Regions from separate parts of the Thalassotalea montiporae genome, predicted to be linked through region 2. Evidence: riboswitches for the same ligand, from Rfam matches in the RefSeq annotation. Region 2 holds a riboswitch; the other holds the start of a gene.

Region 1 (8,765 bases), on a different contig from region 2:
TACATTGACGCGAATATATCGCTAGAATTTGCCACATGCATTTGGTTGGAAAGCTCACTCAACCAATCGCCAGGTTCCATTTCAATTGGACGCTTGTAATCACTGGCTTGGGTGGTTATAAGCTCCCGTTGTAAATAATCAGGGTGTTGGTTGGTTTTGAGGTGATTGAAATAAGCAAAGATGGCTTCAATTACCGTATTTATCTGGTGATAACCATCATTCGTTAGGTCAACATATATGTTTATCACAGTGTTAAGCTTGTCGCCATGCACGGCGGCAAAAGCGTTATGAGCGAGCCCTTTCTGATTTAAATAGTGAGCAAGTGAGCCTGAATTATTGTAGTCAAGCAAATAACGAATATAAGCTATCGCTTGTTTTTCGTTTGCAGGTACTTCAAATCGCAAGTCCAATGCTGGACGGTCGGTAGACGACAATACATCGATACGCTTGCCAAGATCATCTTTTTCGTAAAGTCGGCTGTATGGCATACGATGCGTTGAAAACTGTCGATTGCTTATTTTTGTGATTGGGTTTTGGTTTATGGTTTGGCCTAGCGTTTTAGGGCTTTTGAACACTTGTTTTACGATACCCTCAAGCGTGTTTAAATCTTGTTTACTGTAAACTGCCAACGTCATATTTTCGAGCTTATAGTAGTTTTGGTGAAACGCTTTTAAGGCGCTCGATACATGTTTAATGTCAGTTGTCGTCCCTTGAAGCGATATTTTATTGCCAACGTCCATATAGCGCGCGGAGTTATTTGGAGACATGTTTGCTTTAAAAACTGAAACAATGCCCGCAAAGTCGTTTGATTTACGGCTTTGAAATTCCTCGTCTACTTCTTCAATTGCGAGTTTAATGTCATCTTCTCGCATCAATGGATTGATTAACATGTCGTGCAAGCGAGTAAGGCCCTCAATTAAGGCGTCTGAGCTTGGGCTGTTGTTTAGCTGGAAATGATAGCGTGTGGTCAGAGGGCGAGTGGTGCCGTTACTCCACCCATTGTGCTTTTTTACAAACCCATCAAAATCTTTCGTGCCAGAGTATGATTTGCTTCCCAGAAAAACAGTATGCTCTAGTAAATGAGCTAGTCCCTGAAAAGACTTTGGTGAATGTCGCCCTCCGACATTAATGGTGATAGATGCCGCAGAACTTTTAGCTTGTGGATCTGAAAGTAGTAATACTCTGAGCCCATTATCCAGCTCAACATAGTTTGACAAGTTATTATCAAATGCTTCAGGGCTAGGTAATACATGATTTGCGAAAATGGCGGTTGAAAAAAACGTAGTGAATGCGCTGATAAACATCAACACATAGGCATTTAAGGACTTTTTTCTAAAGTCAAAGCGACACATTAGGGCGATATTCCTTTATCTAATATTGTTGTTTTTATTTTGTATATATTTAGCAGTTATGCTTAATCAAATTGCTATAACATATTGATAATAGTGTGAAATGATAAACAAAGTAAACGAGCTTTTAGTGGTGATAAATCAAATGCTAGGGAGAACACAGGATATATCTAGGGACAAAACTGCGATATAGCCTGCGTTACTATTATGATTGTTTAGCTGAGTTAGTAGAAAGTTAGGGGTTATAACTTGCTAGTAAGCAAGCCACTGCCAAATACGCCCCATGGTTTCATACCAAACAATGCTTGAGGTTTGAAGGTTTTTGGCACTCGGTACTAAATGAGGCCAAACAAAGTCCTGATCTGGGTTGATAGCGTAGTAACCAGCAGGCGCTGGTAATGGCTTAACTCCTTCTAATTCAAAATACTTCATTGCTCTGGGTAAATGGTAAGCGTCGGTAACTAAAACTGTTGTTTTTCCTTTTACTCGCGGCGCAATTAATTGTGCTTCTTCACGAGTATCTTTTGGGTAAGGTTCAACGATAATTTTGGCGTTTGGTACGCCTAACGCGATAGCGGCTTTTCGCACTGTTTCGGCGTTTGTTTGTTCGTCGTAAAGTCCATAGCCAGAAACAATTAACTTCGCCTCAGGGTGCAGCTTTAATACTCGAATTCCTTCGACCAAACGCCTTAAAGAGCAGGCTTTTAGTTGTGACGTCGCAGGTAGCGCATGATTTGTCGCATGCCCACAACCTAGCACAACAATGTAACTAATTGGCTTAATAGAGCGGCCAAAGCTTTCATACGTTTGCTCAAAAGGCGCTATTGTTTTATCTGCAACTGGGGAAATCGAGGAGATACCAAGAATTAGCGTCCCCGCGATTAAAGAGGTTCTGCTCAGTTTAGGTTTTAGCTTAAAAAACAAAGCGGCGATTATCAGTAACAGAAGAGATATATTGAGTGGCATAACAACCACTGCAATAATTTTTTTAAAGAGAAAAAAGTCCATTGGAAAATTAGGAGGCCATAGCGTATTTTTAAAGGCTAACTATATCAGCAGATGTTTTTGAAGTTAAAAGGAAATTAAAGTACTAAATTGTGAAAGGGCAATTGAAAAACAATGTATGCGCGAAGTGCTTTTTTTAATTAGAGTGACTATATGAGCGTAAACTAATGGGGCATTTTATAGCGTATCGAAATGCAGGCGTAATTTAGGTTTAAAGATGAGGAAGTTACTAGAGTGAGTTCTTGGTTTTCATGATAAGAGAAGTTGGTTGCGGGAGCCGGATTTGAACCGACGACCTTCGGGTTATGAGCCCGACGAGCTACCAGGCTGCTCCATCCCGCGTCCGAATGGTTTACTGAGTAAACGAGCCAAGATTGTTTTACTTCTGAATCTATAACGAAGAATTGGTTGCGGGAGCCGGATTTGAACCGACGACCTTCGGGTTATGAGCCCGACGAGCTACCAGGCTGCTCCATCCCGCGTTCGAATGGTTTACTGAGTAAACGAGCCAAGATTGTTTTACTTCTGAATCTATAAAGAAGAATTGCTTGCGTGAGCCCTTGATTTTAAAAGAGCTAACCGACGATTGAGTCGTCTTCCGTACAACAATTAATGTTTGTTTTGCTTCTAACATCTAAAGAAATTGGTTGCGGGAGCCGGATTTGAACCGACGACCTTCGGGTTATGAGCCCGACGAGCTACCAGGCTGCTCCATCCCGCGCCAAGTATTGTAACAGTTTGAGTCAGTTACCAACGACTTCACTTTCTAATGAAGTGTTCATTATCAGAGATTTATTGCATCTCTGTGAAAGCGAGGCGTATGTTAAGGATAGTTAATGTGATTTGCAACTGCTTTTTTGAAGGATTTTACTGCTCGCTCTAATAGTGAGCAAAAAGGTGCGTAAATATACGTATTTGTCGTGTTTGCTATCACAACCTGTTCATTTTTCTGGGCAAGTATCGAGGCTATAGCAGCTCACACTATAGTTACTTCCTGCGAATAGTTGCCTTTGGCAGTTACGTTCAACGATTTGCTTAAATGATTTATCTAAGCACATCTTTTAATTCAACCTATCACAGTATTTTCCTTCTCTCACTTCTCTTTAATGAAATACGAGATAGAAAATCTACAACGCAATTAGCATCAGATATTACAAACAATTGTTTAGACATCTAAATGCCTATTGATCACAACGAATAATTAATGTTTAATGAGGGCGTTATTGAGTTTTTACTTTAAATGTTTACAAGATAAATACTCGCTAACACCAGAAGAGGAGCGATAGCCAGGTAACTAACGTTAGGGTCACTGCCCGTTATGCGTTAATGAGGGGGACTATCGCCGAGGATTTAGTTTGAGTGACAAACTAAATTCGGTCATTAGGGTTGAATCCCTAAGGCTGTCACCAGTAACGAGGTAATCGTTAAATAGGTGGAGAGCTTCTGGCTGAAAATGTCTTGCTTTTGGGCTTCAGAATATCCTCAGCCGTGCTCTTCCTTTGTTGTAAGTAGTTTTTTGCTATATAGGGAGACCCTTTAATGAACATTATCACCAAAATCCACAATCAACTTGCGGCGTGTTTGCCAAGCACCCTTGAAAGTACAATTGAATCTAGCGACTGGGCTAGTGATTGGGGGATTTATGTCTAATTTTACGGTTGCAAAATTTGGTGGTACTAGTGTTGCTAACCATCAAGCGATGGAGCGCTGTGCAACGATTATCAAAAATGATCTCGCCAATCGTGTTGTTGTGGTCTCGGCGAGCGCTGGTATTACCAATCATCTAGTGCGTCTAGGGCAGGAGAGTGTACCTGCGACAGAGCGCAATGAAATTATCGCGAGCATTCGTGAAATTCAATTCAATATTATTGAAGCTTTTACGGGCGACCATAACCTTGGTGACTTTGTTGATGAAAAGCTCTCGCAGCTTGGTGAAATAGCTGAAACTCAGGCGCAGCAGCATAATGTGAAAAATGCTGATGAGATTTTGTCTTTTGGCGAGCAGCTTAGTTCAGCGTTATTTACTCAAGTGCTTAATGAGCTTGGTGTTAACGCCAAATGTTTTGATATTCGCCAAGTCATGAAAACCAACAGTTTGTATGGACAAGCTGTGGTAGATGTCGAAGCACTTAAAACAAACTCCATTGAGCATTTAGCGCCACTCACAAAAGACTGTGTGATTGTTACGCAAGGCTTTATTGGCCAAGATGGGTTGGGGCATACCACGACGCTTGGCCGTGGCGGCTCTGATTACAGTGCTGCATTAATTGCAGAAGCGCTCGATGCCACTAATCTCAGCATTTGGACTGACGTGGTCGGGATTTTTACAACGGATCCGCGCATTACTGATCAAGCTCGCGCTATTCCTGAAATCAGTTTTGGCGAAGCGGCTGAAATGGCTACATTCGGTGCAAAAATTTTGCACCCAGCAACGCTTATTCCTGCCATGCGACAAAATATTCCGGTATTTGTCGGTTCGAGCAAAGAGCCAGAACAAGGTGGTACTTTTATTCAGCAAAGCGTTTCTTCATCACCTACATATCGCTCTATTGCATTGCGCCGAGAGCAAACCTTAGTAACGGTGAAAAGCCCAGCGATGTTACATGCCAGTGGTTTCTTGGCCAAGGTGTTTGCAATTTTAGCCAAGCATGAGCTCAGTGTTGATTTGATTACAACCAGTGAGATTAGTGTTGCGTTGACATTCGATAATCCAACGGGCAGCACACAGTCTCTGATTAACAATTCGGTATTGGCAGAACTTGAGCAACTTTGTGAAGTGTCTGTTGAGCACGGCTTGTCACTTGTTGCGGTAATTGGTAATAACCTTCATGCAACTAAAGGACTAGGTAGCAGTGTGTTTGACAAAATTAACGACTTTAATATTCGTATGATTTGTCACGGTGCAAGTTCAAACAACTTATGCTTTTTAGTACCAGAGCAAGATGCAAATACGGTTGTTGAACAACTTCACGATACACTTTTTGCTGCTTAGCTTTACTGGTTTAGCTTTTGATTGTTATTGGCAAATGAAACATACAAAAGTGCGCTAGGTGTTTTACGCATTTATTGCAAATATTAACCTAGCTGTGCTTTTGTATTGTTTAACACCTTGTCGAGCGTTTGCTGCAAATTCACTACTTCTTCTATCGACAAGCCAGTTAGTGAAAACATAGTTTCTGGTATTTGCGCGGCTTGTTGTTTTAGCTGCTTCCCCTCTTTGGTAAGGCTAATGCGCACAGAGCGCTCATCTTGTTCACTTCGCGTTCTAGCTAGCAGGTTGGCTTGTTCCATTCGTTTTAACAGTGGCGACAAAGTTCCCGTGTCTAGATCTAGTTGTTGACAAAGGGTTTTAATAGGCACACTTTGCTTGGCTTGCCACATTACCAACATCACTAAATACTGCGGATAGGTAAGCCCCAATGCTTTTAGCAAAGGGCTGTATAGCTTAGTAATGGTTTTGTTTAAGCTGTACAGCCGAAAGCAAAGCTGTTTTTCTAGTTTTAAGTTGTCACTCATTACTTTTTTCGTCTGCAGACTAAAGCAGGGCCTTTATCGCTGGTTCTATGGCTTTAGGTTTAGTCATTGTTGAATAACGTTGAATAACTTTGCCATCGCGACCAACTAAAAATTTCGTGAAATTCCACTTGATACCTTGGCTACCGAGAATGCCCGGAGCTGCTTGCTTTAAATGCTTGTAAAGTGGGTGAGCGTTGTCGCCATTGACATCAATTTTGGCAAACAAAGGAAACTGAATATTAAAGTGTAAATCGCAGAATGATTTTATTTCTTCGTTACTGCCTTTTTCTTGCTCTTTAAATTGATTACAAGGGAATGCCAGAATTTCTAAACCCTCATCTTTATATTTTTCGTAAAGATCTTGCAAACCTTCATACTGTGGCGTGAATCCACAAGCACTTGCAGTGTTTACAATAAGTAGAACCTTACCTTCATATTCTTTAAGCGATACGTTTTCACCACGATAATCTTGGGCGTTGTAGTCATATACAGAAGACGACATATTATTTCCTTTTTAAAAGTAGTAACTTGTTATTAATATTGCGCATAATTAAGTTGTACGCAATATAGATAATAAAGTTCACTTTATAATGGTTAAAAAGAAAAATTTATTTTTGGTGAGTTACAAGCTACGAGGTCATGCGTATTGATTGAATAGATTGATACTAATACGGCTTAATTTTCAGTAATATACTGGTTGATATAACACTGACATAGCAAACGTAGTTATCGATAATTGATTGTTAGCGTTTGATATTAGTTTGATCATTTTTAATTAGGAGAGAGCATGGCAAATGTAGCATTTATTGGCTTAGGGGTTATGGGGTATCCGATGGCTGGTCACTTAGCAAAAGCAGGCCATCAAGTAAATGTATACAACCGTACTCATTCAAAAGCTGAGCAGTGGGTTGAGGAATTTGGTGGATCATGCTTTAAAACGCCTAAACAAGCGGCAACTGGCTGTGACATTGTGTTTACGTGCGTTGGAAACGATGATGATGTTCGCTCAGTTTGTTTAGGTGATGATGGTGCGTTAGCTGGTATGTCGGCGGGCTCAATTCTAGTTGATCATACAACCGCATCCGCAGAGCTAGCGCGAGAATTAGCGCAGCATGCAAAAACACAAAATGTAGGCTTTTTAGATGCACCTGTCTCAGGTGGTCAAGCTGGCGCAGACAATGGTGTGTTGACTGTGATGTTAGGGGGCGATCAGGCAACTTATCAAACAGCGAAGCCTGTTATGGCTGCATACTCGCTGTTCACGCAATTAATGGGTGAAGTAGGCAGTGGTCAACTGGCGAAAATGGTTAATCAAATTTGTATCGCGGGTGTTGTGCAGGGGCTTGCTGAAGCTTTCACTTTTGCTGAAAATGCCGGCTTAGATCCAGACTTGCTGGTTGAGACGATTTCAAAAGGAGCAGCAGGCTCATGGCAAATGGAAAATCGCTACAAAACGATGTTTGAAGGCGAGTACGATTTTGGCTTTGCGGTTGATTGGATGCGTAAAGATTTATCCATCGCTTTTGCCGAAGCAAAGAAAAATGGCACACAATTGCCAATGACCGAAATGGTCGATGGTTTTTATCAAGAAATTCAACAAGGTGGCGGTAATCGTTGGGATACATCGAGTTTGATTTCTAGGTACAAGAGCTCTAAACTATAACTTCGTATTAAACGCTAGTTTTATAGAATAAATTTTACTCAATTAGCAACGGAATGCTAATGACAACATTGCTGTTTTTATTGCGTTCCGTTGTATTGATAAGGATATTTTTGTGAACCCATTTTCAAAAAAACTATTTTCAGCTTCACTCATTACGCTTGCATTAAGTGCATGTGGCGGTGGAGGAAGCGAGAGTAGCACTCCAACTCCAACTCCAACACCTGAACCAACCAATAAGTCGCCAGTTGTTGACCCCATGAGTAAACAAGAAGTTCAAGAGCGAGATACTTTTAGTATAGAAGCCATTGCAAGCGACAGTGACGGTTCAATCAATAGTTATAAGTGGGAACAGAGTACTGGTACGCCAGTGTTGAATTTGGTTGAAGATGCAGCCACTTTGTCTTTTACGGCCCCTTCTATTAGCGAATCCGAGACGCTCAGTTTCACTATAACGGTAACCGACAATGATGGCGCAACAGCGAGTCAAACATTAGAAGTCCAATTGAATGCTTATGCAGAAATCAATACTTTGACTTTTGAAGATACAGGTATTCAACGTTGTATTGAAGCGACTCCACAAGCGGATGTTGGGCTCGAAAGTTTGTTGTGTAACGGCATTCAAATAGCTAGTTTGAGTGACCTCAAAAACTTGGCTAGTTTAACAGAGTTAAGTGTTACAAATGCGGGCTTGACCGATTTAACCGGCATAGAAGACATCGCTGGACTAACTAAGTTGAATGTTGCCAACAATCAACTGCGCGATGTCGAGGTAATCTTCTCTTTAAGTGGATTAGAGTCTTTAGATATCAGTGATAACAATATAACTCAGTTGTCATCTAAAATAAGTGATTTAACTAATTTAACTTCATTAAACCTCTCTAAAATTTCAGGTTCCCGTTTTTACCCAACGATAGACCTTGAGTTTATATCGCCATTGACAAGCCTTAAAGAGTTGGAAGTTAACAATAGTCGCATCAGCAGCGTTACTGAGTTAGCTTCTTTAACATCGCTTGAAGTATTAGATTTGAACCATGTAGACGGATTAAATACGCTGAGCTTTCTGACTAGCCTCGACAGTTTAAAAGAGCTAAAGATGGCGAGCTCTTCTGTCGCTGACTTGACTGCATTAACTTCTGTAGAAAATATAGAAGTGCTCGACTTAACTAATACTAGAACGGAAGATTTAACTCCTGTTTATGGTTTGCAAAATTTAAAAAGCTTAAACATATCTG
Region 2 (8,765 bases):
CTTCGTCTTCAACGATAAGGATATGGGCTTTTTGCATTTTTTGTCCGTTTACTAACTGGTATCTATGCTTAGTATTGTTTAGTTAGCCTTATATAGTAACTTAACAGCTAAAATTAAAGGCTATTGTTCGTACTTTTTACTTTAGTCTTTAACATTTTAGCAAACAATATAGGTGACTTCATCCGTCACATGGTTACAGAAAGTAATCAATTAGTTAAATTTCGGCATTTCGCTTAATTGTGCAGGGAAAGCAATCTCAAACTGTACGCCTTGCGTTGGTTCAATATCGAATTGAATATGGCCGCCAAGCGCTTGGGTGACAAGGTTATAGACTAAGTGTAAGCCTAAACCACTGCCACCTTCTCCGCGTCTAGTTGTGATGAAAGGATCGAAGATCTTGGTTTTGATCGATGGTTCAACGCCTTTGCCATCGTCTTGGTAATTAATGTGCAGTTGGCCACTTAAATACATCACATTGATTGTGACTATGCCACCATCACTATCTGCAAAACCATGAATAATGGAGTTCACAATAAGGTTGATCAATATTTGATTAATCGGTCCAGGCTTACTAATAACCGCTAAGTTTTCACTGCACTCGATTTGAAAATTTACACTTTTCTGTTTGAGTTGTGGCCCCAATGACAAGATCACCTCGTCAATCAATTGCTTAACGATAAATGCGCTATCTGCTTCATTGCTTTGGTTTACTGCCACTTGTTTGAAGCTAGAAATTAAGTCTGCAGCACGATGTAAGTTTCGTATGACAATTGCCAGATTCTCTTCACTTTCTGTCAGAAAACGGCGCAGTTGACTCGCTTTTAAGGTTTTATCGTTAAAGGCGGTATGAACTTCATTTAAGCGATCAGATAGCAAACTCGATGCGGTAACGCCTAAACCTATTGGGGTATTTACCTCATGAGCAACACCAGCCACCATATCACCTAGCGAGGCCATTTTTTCACTTTCAACCAGTTGTCCTTGGAATTGGTGCAGCTTTTCTAGGGTAGATAATAATTCTTGGTTTGAATCTTTTAGTGCGTCAGTGCGTTGGCTAACTTTGTCTTCCAACTCGTGGTTAAGTTTTAAAATCTGTTGCTCTGCATTTGCTTGTTTTTCTATATGTCGCTCAATGCGATTGAGCATGACATTCAAGTCATCGGCAAGTAATTCAAACTCTTGGTTTTCCATGCCGCTAACACGAACACTGAAATCTTTTTTCTGCGATACATTGCGTATCGCCGTAAGTAATCGATTAATCGGCGTAATCACCGAACTATACATACTGTTGGTGATAAGAGCACCGATAATCAGCACTAAAATATAGCCAATAGATAAGGTGAACCAAGTCGTTGTTTGCAGTTCGTGATAGCTATTTGTATCAAGCTGCAAGTAGGCATAACCAATTAGCTTGTTATCGACTTTGATTGGGTTGATATATTCAATAATGCTATCGGTAATGATAGGCACTTGATATTTTTCGATACTCGCAGTCTTCTCTGGGATAGCAGGGAAGCCTTGCTTATTGTAGCTGGCAAAAAAGCTCAGCTCTTGATTTTCAAAGCGATAAATGTGCACATAGTTAAACCGAGGTAGGTTTGAAAGTCGCTTCAATACCTCTTGATATTCACTATAGTTGTCAGTTTCAATAAATGAGATTGAGCGACCACTAATAATAGCTGCGCGCTCTTTAATATCTTGTTTTAGCTCAGCGCCAAGGTGATCAAAGACAAAATAGGAGACAACCAAGTGTGCGAGAAAAAATGAGCCGGTTACAAAAGCCAGCATTAACAGATTCAACTTACGACGAATTGACTTGGTTTGCACAACTTGGTTGGAATGCATAGTTTGGTTCGAATGCATAGATTGGTTGGAGTGCATAGTTTGGTTCATTACTAGATTTTAACTACCTATCTTAGTGCTTATTCGTCGTTTTTAGTGCTCAATTTTTAACTTGAGCATGTGTCTTAGGCGCAAAGTAGCATGGGTTTATATCTACGATGCTTTTTCAGTGAATATCAAAAGGTCAGCACTCGTCAATGTTTTATTCTTTATTAAGGCTAATTTATACCAATTTAGTTAACGACTGACGCACTGTTTTTTTATTTCACGCTTGCCAGTAATAACTACATTGAAGCGAAGTAGACAGCAAAGCCACGTTGATTAACGATGGTTTGTAATTGTTTAAAACCTTCAGCCAAAATAGGCTGGTATTTTAAAAAGCTATTTGCCACCACAGTTAAGTTACCACCTCTAACCAATCGTTTCGGACACTCACGTAAAAACGTTTCAGTCGCCGCATAATGCGTTTTCAACCCTTGATGAAACGGCGGGTTAGTGACGATATGCGAAAATGAACCGTTAACTTCGATTAGACCATCTGAAGCAAATACTTCACCTGTTAAGTTATTTACTTTTAACGTCTCTTGCGTGGAGGCAACTGCCAACGCACTAATATCGAGGGCGGTAATTTCGGTTTCAGGGTATTGCTTGGCTAAGAAGGCGCTGATCACACCGGCACCACAACCAAAATCAAGCAGTTTGCCTTGATAGCTTTTTTTCGGCAGTTGCTCGGTAGGTAAGTTTTCTAGCAAAACTTGAGTGCCCTTATCGAGTTGTTTTTGGCTAAATACGCCCGGCAGAGCGGCAATGTTAAGTTCTATACCGGCAACCGAAAGCGGGTAGTAGTGGAACCAATCAGCAAGGTTAAAACTGTAGTCACCACGAATAAACTGGCCAGCGAATAAACTGCAATGGCGAGCAGAGTCCAGCTTATGGCAATGGCTAATATAGCCTTGGCTTAATTTTGCTGCTGATTTGATGCCGCCTTTGTTTTCACCGACAAACAACACACGTGCATCTTCAGCTAAATGAGGGGCAAGCATGGCCAGCGAGTAGGCAAGCTCAGCTTTGCTTTTCGGGAAGGCAATCACCGCTAAGTCATATGCGATATCTTCTTTGTTTTGCTTAGCTTCTTTGTTTTGTTTAGTTTCTTGGCTCTGCTCAGCGGTTAAGTGCGTACCAAAGCTGTAGCTCAACTTTGAACTTGGTTGGGCAGCCGTTATTTGCGCCAATTGATCCGCAGCTAGCTTGTTATTAGTGAAATAATGCAATTGGCACTCAGGATATTCATCAAGCCATTCTTGATATAGCCCGTCGACGGGGAAGTTAACTAACACTGCCCGCGTGCATGCTAACTCGCCGATATTGCGAACCAGTACTTGAGATAAATTCGATAATGCCATGTGATGTCCAACTTGCCTCGCGTTAGACGCTAATCGTCAGCGTTAATACGTTGCTTACCTAGGTTGATGATAGCCAGCTTAAGTCTATTGTGAAACTGCTTTTTGCCGACACAAATTGCCAAAATTCGCGGACTACAAACTTCACTAAAATCGCGCGAGGCCGCATTTTACGTGATTGATAAAGCAAGGTATAGCGGTGTGTTGACATTAGAGCAAATATTCGATGTAATGAGCCCGTCCTTATTCCTGCGCGGTGGTGTGGCTCGTCAAGCTCATACCATCGTGATGAAAAGGGCCAGAAGAGGAGCGTTAACCAGGTAGTTAATGTCAGGAGATCAAACTCCAGTGACCATTAATGAGGGGGATTAACGCCGAGACGAATACATTTTTGATTGATGTATTGGTCGGTTGCTCAGGCTGAATCCTGACAACTGTCACCCATTAGGTGGAGAGCTTCTGGCCTTTGTTGAACTGTCTGCGCTTTTTGCCGTGGGCAGGGAACAAATGCCGATAAGTTCTCCGAACGAAGTGAGTTCGAGAGACATGAATCCTGAAACTTCTAATTCATTAGCTAACGCAACCTTACCCAAATTCCCGTTGTGGACTGCGTTGGTTACCCCTTTTGCCGAAAGTGGCGCTATCGACTTTGCCTGTTTATCGCGAATTGCTCGCGAACAAGCAGCCGTCGGCAATGGTTTATTGCTACTTGGTAGCACAGGCGAAGCATTGGCGCTCAATGCTGAGCAACAGTTTGGTATCGTCAAATACGTGGCTGAACTTGGCCTTGATGTGCCGATCATGGTCGGTGTTGGCGGCTTTCAATTAATGCAACAGCTAGAATGGATTGAGCGCTGCAATCAGCTAAATATCGACGCCTATTTACTTGGTGCGCCCTTGTACGCTAAGCCTGGGCCTGTTGGCCAAGAGCAATGGTTTACCGCTTTGCTTAATGCTGCCAACAAGCCTTGTATGCTCTATAACGTACCGTCGCGAAGTGCGGTTACTTTATCGGTTGAAACGCTCGCGAAACTGCAAAACCATCCAAATTGTTGGGCGCTAAAAGAAGCCAGTGGAGATATCGCGCAATTTAATCGCTACCGTCAAGCGTGTCCTAAGCTTGCGCTGTTTAGTGGTGAAGATGCCATGATGCCAGCGCTGGCCAAACTTGGTGCTGCTGGCTTAGTGTCGGTTGCTAGTAATGTTTGGCCATCAGCGACAAAGCTCTATGTTCAACAGTGTTTAGCGCATACCGAACTTGATAACGCGCTTTGGCAGCAAGCCGTTGATGCGCTATTTACCGTGGCAAACCCAATCCCAGTGAAAGTGCTAATGCATGAGAATGGCGAGTTAGACTCCGCCGCCTTGCAACCCCCACTTACCCATTTCGAATTGTTAGATAAACAGCCCTTGATTGAGGCTAACGATGCTATTGATGCTTGGTATCGCGAGCAGACGCAAGTAACTCAGCCTATACAAGTTACTCAACAGACGCGTGAAATTTCATTAGAGCAAAATGAGCCGCTAGCCAAGCAAAGTGCTTAGTTTTAGCACCAAGTATCGCTACTAAAGGCGCGATCAGCAAACTAACGATTAACCCCAAACAGAATTCAGAATTAAAGGTAGAAAAATGACTAATTGGCAAGAAGTTTTACAACAAATGGAGCGCGGTGAAGTACGCGCGGCAACCCAAGACGAGCAAGGTAACTGGCACGCTAATGTTGAAGCCAAACAAGCAATATTGGCGGCGTTTAAAGCGGGCGAAAACACCGAATTTGGTGGTATTTATGAGGGCTTTGTTGATAAACACAATTTACCGGCACGTCAGTTCACCCGCGATGATGCGGTACGCTTAGTACCAGGTGGCTCATCGGTGCGCGCTGGCGCCTATGTTGCTCCGGGGGTAATTGTTATGCCACCTGCTTATATTAATGTTGGTGCTTATGTTGGCAAAGGCACGATGGTTGATAGCCATGCATTAGTGGGCTCGTGTGCGCAAATTGGTGAAAACGTGCATTTGTCGGCCGCAGTGCAAATCGGTGGTGTGCTTGAACCTGTGGGTGCTAGCCCTGTGATTGTTGAAGATGGCGCCTTTTTAGGGGCTGGTGTGGTTGTCGTAGAAGGTGTAGTGATTAAAAAAGGCGCGGTGTTAGCGCCAGGTGTTTCACTGTCTGCTTCTATTCCTGTGTTTGATTTAGTCAATAATCGCCGTTTGGAAAAAGGTGAGCCAATTCCAGAGCGCGCGGTGGTGATTCCGGGTACGCGTCCGGTCGGCGGTGAATGGGCACAATCTCAAGGCCTAAACATGGCGTGTGCCTTGATTGTTAAGTATCGCGATGAGCAAAGTGATGCTTCACTTGAGCTTGAAGATGCATTGCGCTAGTCAGCGTTATTAAGGAAATTAGGATGACGACATCAAGCCTACTCTCTGACGATTTATCGCAAACACTGCGCGCTCATCAAGGCAGTAGTCATGAAAATGGCTATTTTGTTTATGATATTGGCGCGCTCAAACAGCACTTAAATGAGCTACAGCAGCAAGATGTGGTCAAGCTTTGGTACGCGGTCAAAGCCAATCCATTATCAAGCGTTATTCAAGCGGTGGCGAAAAGCGGTATTCAGTTTGATGTCGCCAGTAAAGGCGAGCTAACGCAAGTATTATTGCAAGGAGTCGACGCCGAGAAAATCTTAAATACTGGGCCAGCCAAGTCTTACCAGCAAATTTCTTATTTTCTTCAGCAAGGGGTCAATACCTTTGTTGTCGAAAGTTACAATCAGTTGCAATGGCTAGCGCTGGCCGCGAAAGAGCAGGGTAAAAAGCCTGATGCCTTATTACGCGTTCAGCTGCGCTGGCCAGAAGGTGAAAAAAATCCACTAGGTGGCAATAGCTTAACGCCATTTGGTTTAGGTACGGAAGAATGGGCAGGAATTCGCGCCAGTGACTTCCCAACCATGAATATTTGTGGCTTACATATCTTCCAATGGGGCAATATGCTCAGCAACAACCAAATGTTTTCCCTTTGGTCACAAATGGTTGAGCCGCTTGTTAGCCTAGCAGAGCGCATTGGTTTTGAGCTTAAAGTGTTAGATTTAGGTGGCGGTTTAGGAGTCGATTACCTTGAAACAGGTCAAGGGATTGATTGGCAACAAGCCATGGCTGATTTAGCGCAAATTAAGGCACAAGCAGGCGTAGAAGAGCTGTGGCTAGAGCTTGGCCGCTATGCGGTTGCGCCGTTTGGTTACTATGTTACTGATGTCGTTGATCGTAAAACGAATTTTGGTGAAGAGCAGTTGGTGTTGGCAGCAGGTATTAATCATTTGCTGCGCCCGGCGATCACCGATCAACCTTTCCCTGCCAAGCTGCTGAGACCATCAAGCGAGCAAGTGCAAGATTTTCATTTGCACGGCCCGTTATGCACGAGTATGGATTGCCTTGGTAAATTACCTTTGCCGGGCGATACCAAAGTTGGCGATCAGCTGGTGTTTAGTCTTGCGGGGGCTTACGGCTTTACCGAAAGTATGCCACTGTTTTTATGTCATGAAGTGGCTGCGGAATATGTTTATGATAATCAACAGCTAACTGAAGTTCGCGCAGCACAACCTGCCACTTGGTATATGAGATAGGAAGCGGATATGACAACAACAATTAATCAAGTCACCAAGTCAGTACTGAATGTCGGCGAGATGGCCAGCGGTGCCAAGTTGACGGTGCCGGTTTATCGCTTTGCTGGCCAAAGTGATGCGCCAAGTGTTTATATTCAGGCCAATATGCATGGCGCAGAAGTGCAAGGCAATGCGGTAATTTACCAGTTGCTTGAACAACTTCGTAATCTGCATGTTTTAGGTGATATCACCTTAGTGCCATATGCCAATCCAGTTGGTTGTAATCACAAAAATGGTGAATATACGCTTGGTCGTTTTGATCCGATTACTGGCGTGAATTGGAATCGAATGTACCACCACAACCCTGACTTGGTGGTGCCATTTGTGCAAGACAACTTTGACGCTAGTGAGCAAGAGATAAAAGCCAAATTCAAACAAGTGCTACTTGATGATATCGATCAACAGCTTGATCACAATATGTATGGCTTAACCACAGGTCAGCGTATTGCTTATCAATTGCAGAAAATGGCGCATCAAGCTGACTTAGTGCTGGACTTACATACCGGCCCTATCTCCAGTAAGCATTTGTATTGCCCTGAATATGCCAGAGCCAGTGCTAGTTATTTTAATATTGAACACACCTTGTTGATCCCCAATGAGTTCGACGGCGCATTAGATGAAGCAACCTTTTGCCCATGGTGGTCGCTTGCCCAAGCCTATGCAGCGAAAGGTCGCCCATTGGTGCTAAATAAAGAAAGCTTTACTGTTGAACTGGGCTCACAAGAGCAAATTGATTTAGATGTAGCACTAGATGATGCCAATAGTGTACTGACTTATTTAAGCTACAAAGGCGTAATTAAAGGTGAGGACAACGGGAGCGAGCAGCTTGTACCAGCCCAAATGACACGTTATGCCTGTTATTTAAAAGACTACAAAGCCTTCTACTCACCAATGGGCGGCATGGTCGACTACCTTGCAGAATTTGGTGTACCCTTGCCAGCAGGCGAGCCACTAGCGCGTATTTTACGTATGGATAACTACGGGGATGGCGATGCGCTGCACTATATTAGCTTAGATAAAGAAGTGATCCCGATCTTGCACTTTGCCTCGGCAAGCGTAAATCAGGGGACTGAGCTCTATAAAGTGTTTACGGAGTTTTTTACGCTTTAAGGACGATGCTAACGGTTACCTTAGTCGGATATAAATCCAGTTAGAAATAAAGAAAGGGCTGATACGATAAGTATCAGCCCTTTTTTGATGTGCTCTGATGTTATTTGAGTTGACTAACTTAACACCTGCCAAAACACATTGATTGCCATTGCGATCAACGCGATGCTGGATAACGCATAGCAAATAAAGCGCGCCATTACTGGACCATTTAAACAATGAATCATGGAGTGGGGGACGCGCAACAACACGAAAATCCATGCACTGATGTAAGTTAAGCTGCTCTGATCTTGTGATTGAATCGCAACCAGCGCCACTGCATAAAAGAGTACTGGCATCTCAAATAAGTTTTTCAAATTATTTGATGCAGCATTGATTTCAGCAGGAATAATTTGGCTAACATTTTCCGGCGCTTTTAAGCGATCGGCATCAATTTGATTACCAATTAAAAAAGTTAATCGGCGAGCATACATATATATCCATACCAGAATGGTGAGTCCGATCATCACGGCCAGTGGCAGGTAGAGCAGGTGATTAGTCATTTTTGTATTTCCTTGCGGTTAGCTATTTTGTTATCTGAAATTTTTTCTGTACCGAACTGTACTATTTATAGCCGATTAATCAACTAGCTAGGCGTTAGTTTTTAATATGAGCACAATTGTTAAGTTAACTTTGTGTTAAACATTCAGGCTATGTTATTGAATTGCAATGACTGATGTTATAACATCACATCGCTATGAAGACGTGCCCAAA

The links. Region 2 has a riboswitch for lysine ahead of dapA (4-hydroxy-tetrahydrodipicolinate synthase). Riboswitches for the same ligand answer to the same signal wherever they lie in the genome.
Region 1: it holds a riboswitch for lysine, as region 2 does, so the genes downstream of both, lysC (lysine-sensitive aspartokinase 3) here and dapA (4-hydroxy-tetrahydrodipicolinate synthase) in region 2, are expected to answer to the same signal.

What each region holds. Positions count from the first base shown of each region.
Region 1 is NZ_JBQRUO010000012.1:17,287-26,051, reverse strand. Features, by position in the region: gene ACSLUR_RS18820 (insulinase family protein) at 1-1,352, opposite strand, end outside; gene ACSLUR_RS18815 (ElyC/SanA/YdcF family protein) at 1,602-2,315, opposite strand; tRNA gene ACSLUR_RS18810 (tRNA-Met) at 2,620-2,696, opposite strand; tRNA gene ACSLUR_RS18805 (tRNA-Met) at 2,760-2,836, opposite strand; tRNA gene ACSLUR_RS18800 (tRNA-Met) at 2,999-3,075, opposite strand; lysine riboswitch at 3,619-3,805, shown strand; gene lysC (lysine-sensitive aspartokinase 3) at 3,997-5,346, shown strand; gene ACSLUR_RS18790 (MarR family winged helix-turn-helix transcriptional regulator) at 5,430-5,870, opposite strand; gene ACSLUR_RS18785 (glutathione peroxidase) at 5,890-6,372, opposite strand; gene ACSLUR_RS18780 (NAD(P)-dependent oxidoreductase) at 6,658-7,533, shown strand; gene ACSLUR_RS18775 (leucine-rich repeat domain-containing protein) at 7,646-8,765, shown strand, end outside.
Region 2 is NZ_JBQRUO010000001.1:268,100-276,864, forward strand. Features, by position in the region: gene arcA (two-component system response regulator ArcA) at 1-37, opposite strand, end outside; gene ACSLUR_RS01195 (HAMP domain-containing sensor histidine kinase) at 211-1,845, opposite strand; gene ACSLUR_RS01200 (methyltransferase) at 2,127-3,245, opposite strand; lysine riboswitch at 3,537-3,709, shown strand; partial or broken gene dapA (4-hydroxy-tetrahydrodipicolinate synthase) at 3,789-4,688, shown strand; gene ACSLUR_RS01210 (2,3,4,5-tetrahydropyridine-2,6-dicarboxylate N-succinyltransferase) at 4,873-5,625, shown strand; gene ACSLUR_RS01215 (PLP-dependent decarboxylase) at 5,649-6,866, shown strand; gene ACSLUR_RS01220 (succinylglutamate desuccinylase/aspartoacylase family protein) at 6,876-8,015, shown strand; gene ACSLUR_RS01225 (MAPEG family protein) at 8,129-8,554, opposite strand.